2 regions of the Streptomyces sp. SDT5-1 genome follow, and region 2 is predicted to be linked to the other one. Evidence: riboswitches for the same ligand, from Rfam matches in the RefSeq annotation. Region 2 holds a riboswitch; the other holds the start of a gene.
What was found. A riboswitch is a leader RNA that binds a small molecule or an ion and turns the genes downstream of it on or off. The one in region 2 is predicted to bind cyclic di-AMP.
Positions count from the first base shown of each region.

Region 1: it holds a riboswitch for cyclic di-AMP, as region 2 does, so the genes downstream of both, ACTWJ8_RS23545 (NlpC/P60 family protein) here and ACTWJ8_RS21045 (M23 family metallopeptidase) in region 2, are expected to answer to the same signal.

Region 1 covers NZ_CM125963.1:5,073,303-5,077,571, forward strand. Annotated here, with positions in the region: gene ACTWJ8_RS23535 (C40 family peptidase) at 1-773, opposite strand, end outside; gene ACTWJ8_RS23540 (hypothetical protein) at 1,088-1,441, shown strand; gene ACTWJ8_RS23545 (NlpC/P60 family protein) at 1,498-2,685, opposite strand; cyclic di-AMP (ydaO/yuaA leader) riboswitch at 2,694-2,867, opposite strand; gene pcrA (DNA helicase PcrA) at 3,054-4,269, shown strand, end outside.
Region 2 covers NZ_CM125963.1:4,559,727-4,563,995, reverse strand. Annotated here, with positions in the region: gene ACTWJ8_RS21055 (PrsW family intramembrane metalloprotease) at 1-557, shown strand, start outside; gene ACTWJ8_RS21050 (aldo/keto reductase) at 577-1,530, opposite strand; gene ACTWJ8_RS21045 (M23 family metallopeptidase) at 1,656-2,708, opposite strand; cyclic di-AMP (ydaO/yuaA leader) riboswitch at 2,720-2,867, opposite strand; gene ACTWJ8_RS21040 (PP2C family protein-serine/threonine phosphatase) at 3,133-4,251, opposite strand.

The DNA of each region.
Region 1 (4,269 bases), 510 kb from region 2:
AAGGCGGAGGGCCCCGTGGCGCCCCAGACGTAGGGCTTGCCGAGCGCGCCGTACGCGAAGGAGATCGCGGCCTGGGCGCGGGAGTTGGGGGCTTGAGCGAGGTCGGAGCGTTCGGCCGAGCGTGAGGCGTGCTCGCTCTGCGGTGCCGTGTCGCGTTCCGACGGGGTGAGGCGGGCGAGGAGGCGGCGGGCCTCCTCGAGTTTTCGCTTCACCTTCTTCTTGGCGTCCTCCAGCTCCGCCTTCTTCGCGCGCATCCCGTCGAGCGTGTCCTCGGCGTCGGCGCGCAGCTGGTCGATCTCGCGCAGTTCGTCCCGGACCCGGCCGACGGCGGCGGCCTGCCGCGCGCCGAGCCGCTCGGTGGCGGACGCCCTGTCGAGGTAAGTGTCGGGGGAGGAGGAGAGGAGGAGCTGGAGGGACGGGTCGAGGCCGCCGGTGCGGTACTCGGACGCGGCCACCGAGCCCAGCTTCGCGCGCTGCGCGTTGAGCGCCTCCGTGCGCCGCGACGCCTCGTCCTGGAGGGCGTCCACCTTCTTCCGCGCCCCGTCCGCCTGCTCCTTCGCGCCGTTGTACTTCTGGGTGGCGACCTCGGCCTCCTGGTAGAGCCGGTCGACCTTCGCACGCACCTGCTCGGGGCTGAGCCGTGGCTCCGCGTGCGCCGCGCCGCCGTCGAACGCGGTGGCGGTGGCCGCGGAGGCGAGGGCGAGGGTGGCCGCGGTGCGGGCCGTGCCGCCGCTGAGCGGGCGCGGACGGGGCTTGCGGTGTGCTGCCGGCACGAGGTCCTCCTTGGGCGGCCGGCCGAGTCGTACGGCCGCCTGTCGCGCGTCCGGCGGCGGCCCGCACAGGGGGAGCGGGTCGCCGCCGGACCTTTCTCGGCGGTGGTGTCCGACTGCCGCCCCTGGCCCGGGCGGCGGTGGGGAGCCGGTCACCTGAGGAAGGACGCTAAACCTCGGCGTAACGGGTTGGTGACGGATTGTTCGCAACTGGTCCGATTGTTGCGGATGATGATGGAGAGTGACCACAAGAGGGACGAGTCGGTGCCAAAGGGGTGCCCGTCGGAGGCCGCGGCTGCCCCGTTAGGCTCCGGGCCATGGACGTACTCATCCACCTCTTCGTCGGCCTGCACATCATCGGCATCGCCTCGCTGCTCGGCGGCTTCCTCACGCAGATGTCGGCGATGAAGGAGGGCGCGGCCCGCTTCAACAAGGCGATGCTGCACGGCGCCCTGACCATGCTGGTGACCGGCGTCGCCCTGGTCGGTCTCAACCAGGCGGACGGCAGCACCGTCAACAACATCAAGATCGGCGTGAAGCTCGCGATCCTGATCGTGATCCTCGGCATCGTCTATGTGAAGCGGGATGAGGAGAAGGCGGAGAAGGGCCTGTTCATCACGGTCGGCGCGCTCACCGTCGCCAACATCTTCATCGCGGTGCTCTGGACCTGAGCCACCGCGCACGTACGAAGGGCCCGGCAATCGCCGGGCCCTTTCGCGTACGGACGTCAGGCCGGCCGGACCACGCTGTGGATCGACGACGTGCCGTCGTAGTAGATCGACTCCTCGCGCACGACCGCGCCCGGCTTCGGCGCGTGGATCATCATGCCGTCGCCGAGGTAGAGGCCCACGTGGCTGATGTCGTCGTAGAAGAACACCAGGTCACCGGGTTGGATGTCGGAGAGCGGTACCGTCGTGCCGATCTCGACCTGGTCCCAGGTCGTCCGCGGCAGCGAGATCCCCGCCGACTTCCACGCGGCCTGCGTGAGCCCCGAGCAGTCGTACGAGTCCGGGCCCGTGGCACCCCACACGTACGGCTTGCCCTCCTGCGCCTTGGCGAACGCCAGCGCCTGCGCGGCCTTCGTGGCGTACGAGCCGTCGGACGAGGACCCGGAACCCGAGGACGAGCCGGAGGAGGAGCCCGAGGACTGCTCCTGCTCGCGCGCCTCCTCGGCCGCCTTCCGCTTCGCCTCCTCCGCGGCCTTCTGCTCGGCGGCCAGCTCGGCGGCCTTCTTGCGGGCCGCCTCCTCCTTCGCCTTCTCGATCGCGGCGAGCCGCGCCTTCTCCTCCGCGGTCAGTTTGGACAGCAGCTGCCGCGCGTCGGAGAGCTTCGTCTGCACGGTCTCCTTCGTGGACCGCAGCTCGGCCTGCGAATCGGTGAGGTCCTCGAGGCTCGACTGCGCCTCGGTGCGCTTCTTCGCCGTCTCGCGCGTCTGCTTCTGATAGTCGTCGATCGACTTCTTCTGCTCGTCGGTCAGCCGGTTCATCAGCTGGCGCTGCGAGAAGTAGTCCTCGGGGTCGTCCGCGAGGAACATCGTCGCCGTGTCGCTGACCCCGCCCGAGCGGTACTGCTCGGCGGCGTACCTGCCGAGCTTCTGGCGGGCCTCGTTCATCTGGTCGGTGCGCCGCGCGACGTCGTCGAGGAGCCGGTCGACCTGCTGCTTCTTGGCGGCGGTCCGCTCCTTGGCGCCGTTGTACTTCTGCGTGGCGACCTCGGCCTGCCGGTACAGGGTGTCGACCTGCTTCTTGACCTCTTCGAGGCGCGGCTTCGACGACGGCTGCTCGGGCGCGGCCTGCGCCGTCTGGGAGAGCAGCGCCACGGAGGTGAGCGCGGCGGTCGTGATGCCGACCGCCGGGGTCGTTCTGAGGCCGCCGGTCATCCGGGACCGGCTGCGGGGCTTGCGGTGCGACGCCACGGCAGGCGACTCCTTCCGTCGTCCGCCTACCGGGTTAGCTGTCGGGTTCGGGCGTGGTGCGTGGAAGGTTGCCCTACGGTCGACCACCCCGTGCTGCCGGGCGGTGCGACCGATTCACCCCAAGGTCGGTTGGGTCCCCGGTTCCCTGCCTCTCGGCGTACGGGACTCGGCGGGGGCTGCCCGTTCGCCGCGACGTCCGCGGGCGGGGGGACGGGCTGCCCGGCTGCACCGTAGCCAACTCGTGTGGCTGCTGTGAAGGTTGATGTTCGATATGCCCGATACATTTTCGTGATCTGCGCCGCTCGGTTTCGGTGAGGTTCCGAAGGGAGCCGCGGGTTGTCAGTGGGGCGGCCTAGACTCGTAGAGCGATGAGCAGCCTCTTTGACGACAGCTTCCTGACCGGCCTCCAGAAGGGCGCGCCCGGCTCCCCGAGCGGTGAGCAGGAGCCTCCGCCGCCGCCCCCGGACCCCGAGTACGACGACGGGGCCCCGGAGCCGATGCCGGACGGGCTGTTCGGCGCGCCTTCCGAGCGGGACGCGTACTACCGGGACGGTGCCCCGCGCCCGGTCCTCGACTCGGCGACCCTCCTGGAGGGGCTGAACGAGAACCAGCAGGCGGCCGTGGTGCACGGCGGCACCCCGCTGCTCATCGTCGCGGGCGCCGGATCCGGCAAGACCCGCGTCCTCACGCACCGCATCGCGTACCTGCTCGCCGAGCGCGGCGTGCACCCCGGCCAGATCCTCGCGATCACGTTCACGAACAAGGCCGCGGGCGAGATGAAGGAGCGCGTCGAGGACCTGGTGGGCCCGCGGGCGAACGCGATGTGGGTCTCCACCTTCCACAGCGCCTGCGTCCGCATCCTGCGCCGCGAGTCGAAGAAGCTCGGCTTCACGTCCTCCTTCTCGATCTACGACGCCGCCGACAGCAAGCGGCTCATGGCGCTCGTCTGCCGCGACCTGGACCTCGACCCGAAGAAGTTCCCGCCGAAGTCCTTCAGCGCCAAGATCAGCAACCTCAAGAACGAGCTGATCGACGAGGAGGACTTCGCCGCGACGGCCGCCGACGGCTTCGAGAAGACCCTCGCCCAGGCCTACGCGATGTACCAGGCCCGCCTGCGCGAGGCGAACGCGCTGGACTTCGACGACCTGATCATGACGACGGTGAACCTGCTGCGCGCGTTCCCCGACGTCGCCGAGCACTACCGCCGCCGCTTCCGCCACGTCCTCGTCGACGAGTACCAGGACACGAACCACGCGCAGTACGCCCTGGTGCGCGAGCTCGTCGGCCCCACCGAGGGAGAGGACGCCGACCCGGCCGAGCTGTGCGTCGTCGGTGACGCGGACCAGTCGATCTACGCGTTCCGCGGCGCCACGATCCGCAACATCCTCGACTTCGAGGACGACTACCCGAACGCGAAGACGATCCTCCTGGAGCAGAACTACCGCTCCACGCAGACGATCCTCAGCGCGGCGAACGCGGTGATCGAGCGCAACGAGTCGCGCCGCCCCAAGAACCTGTGGACGAACGAGGGGCCCGGAGCCCAGATCACGGGCTACGTCGCGGACACCGAGCACGACGAGGCGC
Region 2 (4,269 bases):
CGCTCGCCGGGCTGCTCGGCGCGATGGGCATGCACGCGTTCTGGAACGGCTCGTCGTCGTTCGGCGAGTACGGCTTCTTCGCGGTGTACGCGGCGTTCATGGTGCCGGTGTTCGGCGTGGTCACCTGGCTGTCGGTGTATCTGCGCCAGCGCGAGCTGCGCACGGTCCGCCAGGAGCTGCCGGCCTACGTCGCCGCGGGCTGGCTGACGCCGCCCGAGCCGTTCGCACTGGGCTCGCTGAAGGCGCGGCGCCTGGCCCGCGACTTCGCCACGCACTACGGCGGCAGGCCGGCCGCCACCGCCGTCGCCGAGTACGAGGCGTACGCGACGTCCCTCGCGCTCCTTCGCCACCGCGGCCGCAGGGGCAGGGCGGGCGCGGACTTCGTCGTACGGGAGCGGGAGCTGCTCGACGCGCTGTGGGAGCGCCGGGACTACGCGCGGCCGGCGCTCGCGTACGGCTCGCAGATCGCGGCGCCGATGTGGCTGCCCGCCATGTACGCGGGCCCCGTGGTGCCCCACAGCCCCGCGTACACGCCGTACAACCCGTACCGGTACTGAACCGGCCGGTCCCGCGGGCTCAGGCGGAGGCGGCCGTCAGGCGGTCGAGCTCGGCCCGCGTCAGCTCCAGGTCCGCCACCGCGAGCAGCGCGGGCAGCTGGTCGACGATCCGCGCGGAGGCGATCGGCGCGGCCACCGTGGGCTGCGCGGCCAGCCAGGCGAGGGCGACCGTGGCGATCTCGGCGTCGTGGGCGCGGGCGATGTCGTCGAGCGCCGCCAGGACGTTCCGCCCGCGCTCGGTCTCCAGGTGCTTGCCCGCACCGGCGGCCCGCGCGCTGTCGACGGTCACGCCCGGCCGGTACTTGCCAGTCAGGAAGCCGGCGGCGAGCGCGTAGTACGGCACGGCCCCGAGGCCCGCGCGGGCGGCGACGTCCTGGAGCGCGCCCTCGTACGTGTCGCGGGAGACGAGGTTGTAGTGCGGCTGGAGCGCGACGTAGCGGGCGAGGCCCTCGCGCTCGGAGAAGTCGAGGGACTCCTGGAGACGCTCGGCGGAGATGTTGGACGCGGCGATGTGCCGCACCTTGCCGGCCTTCACCACCGCGTCGAGCCCGCCGATGATCTCCTCGACCGGCACGTCCGGGCGGTCGTAGTGCGTGTAGTACAGGTCGATGTGGTCGGTGCCGAGGCGCTTGAGGGAGGCGTCGACGGCGGCCTTGATGTTCGCCGCGGACAGGCCCTGGTACTCGGGGTGCTGGCCGCCCTTGGTGGCGATGACGAGGTCGTCGCGGCGGCCGCGCGAGGCGAGCCACTTGCCGATGACGGTCTCCGACTCGCCGCCCTTGTTGCCGTCCACCCACGCCGAGTACACGTCGGCGGTGTCGATGAAGTTGCCGCCCGCGGCGACGTACGCGTCGAGCACCTCGAAGGACGTGGCGTCGTCGGCGGTCCAGCCGAACACGTTGCCCCCGAGGGAGAGCGGGAAGACCTCGAGGTCGGAGGTGCCGAGCTTGCGCAGAGAGCGAGAGGAAGTCATGCCCTGTTCCAACACCCGTACGGAATACGGTATTCCGCGATCACGCCGGAAATCCCGCCAAGAAGGGGCAAACCGGCAGCCCTGACGTCGGGGGGTCAGCGCCAGGGCCGCCGGGGCTCACCGGTTCAGGGGGTCAGGCCCTTTTCGCGCAGCCAGGCCGCCGGGTCGACGCCGGTGGACTGGCCGTCGGGGTGGACCTCCAGGTGGAGGTGCGGCCCGGTCACATTGCCCGTGGCGCCCACGCGGCCGATGACGTCGCCGGTGGAGACCTTCTGGCCCGCGCTGACGTTGATCGAGGACTGGTGGCAGAACCACAGCTCGGTGCCGTCGTCGAGGGTGAGCACCGTGCGGTACCCGTACGCGCCCGCCCAGCCAGCCTCCGTGACCGTACCGGAGTGGATGGCGCGGATCGGCGTGCCCGTGGAGGCCGCGAAGTCGAGGCCCGTGTGGTACCCGGAGGACCACATGGAGCCGGGCTGGCCGAAGGTGCCGGAGAGCGTGTACGAGGCGACCGGGAGCTTGAAGCTGGCGGCCAGCTTGCGCAGCCGCTCCTCCTCCGCCTTGCGGCGGGCCTCCTCCTCGGCCTTCTTCTTCTCGGCGGCGGCCTTGGCGTCGGCGGCCTCCCGCTTGGCGGCGGCCTCGGCGGCGGCCTTCTGGGCCGCGGCCTCCTCGGCCTCCTGCTTCGCGGTGGCGTCGGCCGCGTCCTGCTGCGTCTCGGCCTGCTGCATGATGCGGGCGCGCAGCGCCTCTCCGGCGCCGGTCTGCCCCTCGGCGGCGTCGGCCTGAGTGATACCGGCGCCGCTCAGCGGGGAGGCCGTGGCGCCGGAGCCGGAGTCGGAGTCCGAACCGTCGGACATCAGCGAGCCCACGCCCGGCAGCGACTTCGCCGCGGGCAGCGAGTCCTTGACCGCCGACAGGTCGGGCATGGAGATGTGGACCGGCGGCTTGCCGCCCTGCGCGGTGGCGATGCCGCCCGCGCCGACTGCGGCGACGACACCGACGCCGAGGACCGTGGAGCTGCGGGCGAATCCGCCGCGGCGGCGGGCCACCCGGTGCCGGCCGCGGACGGGAGCGACGGACTCCTCGGTGGGGTTCCACTCCTCCCAGGGCTCCTGCTCGACGGTGAAGTCGTCTTCGGGGCCGTAGAAGAAGTCGGGGGCAGGCCGGTTCGACGCCACGGGGGCGCTCTCCTTTCCTTCCTTCTCGCCTACCGGGTTAGCTGACGGGTTCGGAGCAGGAAGGTCTCCTACGAACGTCTCCTGGGACAGGAAGAGCGCCCGATTCACCCCAAGTTGGTGGTTCCCCGGCTCCCTTTCGGGATTGAGCGTGTGCGCACGGAGCCGTCGCTTGTGACGGCTGGGACGACCGCGCTGCGTTATCGAACGTTAATAGACAGCAGACAGTAATTCCAAGCGCTTCCCACTGATCGTTCACGACTCTGGCCAGGACTTATCGGATCAAGAACGGTCATAACCGGGCGAGTTGAACGGGGGTCGTTCCCACATCCGCCTCACCCAACCCTCTGACAGTGCGTCAATTGTTATGCGGAGCGGCGCCGTTCGACTACGGTCGGCTACCTTTGGTAACAACGATCATGGACGGTCAGGCACGCCGAACGGCGAGCAGCGCCATGTCGTCCGTCGAACCGCCCCCGGTGTGCGCCCGCACCTCCGTCACGAGCGCCCCGAGCAGCTCGTCGGGCCCCGGGAAGAGCCGCCCCGACAGCCGGTCCGCCGGATCGTAGAAGCGGCCGCCCGGGTCCCGCGCCTCCGAGAGCCCGTCGGTGTAGAGCAGCAGCGTCGCCGCGGACGGGAACTCCGCCTCGATCCCCCGGTCGGGCCAGCTGCCGAGCTCGCTCATGCCGAGCGGCAGCGCCTCCTGACACGGGTACAGCTCGCGCACGGTGCCGTCGCCGAGCAGCAGCAGCGGCGCCGGATGACCGCGGTTGAGGACCCGTACCCGCTCGGTGCCGTGCGGGATCTCGGCCAGCACCGCGGTCGTGAAGCCCTCGAAGTCGTCGATGCCCCTGCGCCGGCCGCCCTCCCTGGCCAGCGCCCGCTCGAGGCGCTGTGCGACCGCCTCCAGCGAGCCCTCCTGCTCGGCGGCCTCCCGGAACGCTCCGATCACCACCGCGACCGCGGCGACCGCGCCCATGCCCTTGCCCCGTACGTCGCCGACGATGATCCGGATGCCGTGCGGGGTGTCCTGGACCGCGTACAGATCACCGCCGATGAACGCGTCGGCCTGCGCCGCCTCGTAGCGCGCCGCGACCACGAACCCGCCGATCCGCCGGGGCGGTTCGGGCAGCACCGCGAGCTGGGCCGCCTGCGCGATCTCGCGGGCGGAGGCCAGCTGCTCGTAGCTGCGCCGCACGATCCGGTTGAGCAGACAGGCCAGCAGGCAGACGGTGGCCACGGTGACGATCTCGGTGACGAACGCGACCCCCATGTTGGTCCAGAAGTACAGATGCACCGCGACGATCGCGCCGATCGACACCGCGCCGGTCAGGATCGTCGTGCAGAGCGAGAAGAACGGGGCGGCCACCAGCGGGGCCGCGCTGAACAGCGGGGCGCCGGAGTAACCGGCGGGCGTGAAGTACTCGTAGACCGCGCCGCCGATCACGAGCAGCAAGGGCAGCAGCCGGACGAAGATCCGGGTGGGGGCCGCCTCGGCCTCGCGCCGCCCCCGTCTCCCCCCTCTGCCTCCTTCTCGCTGCCCCACCAGTCGTCTCCTGCCGCG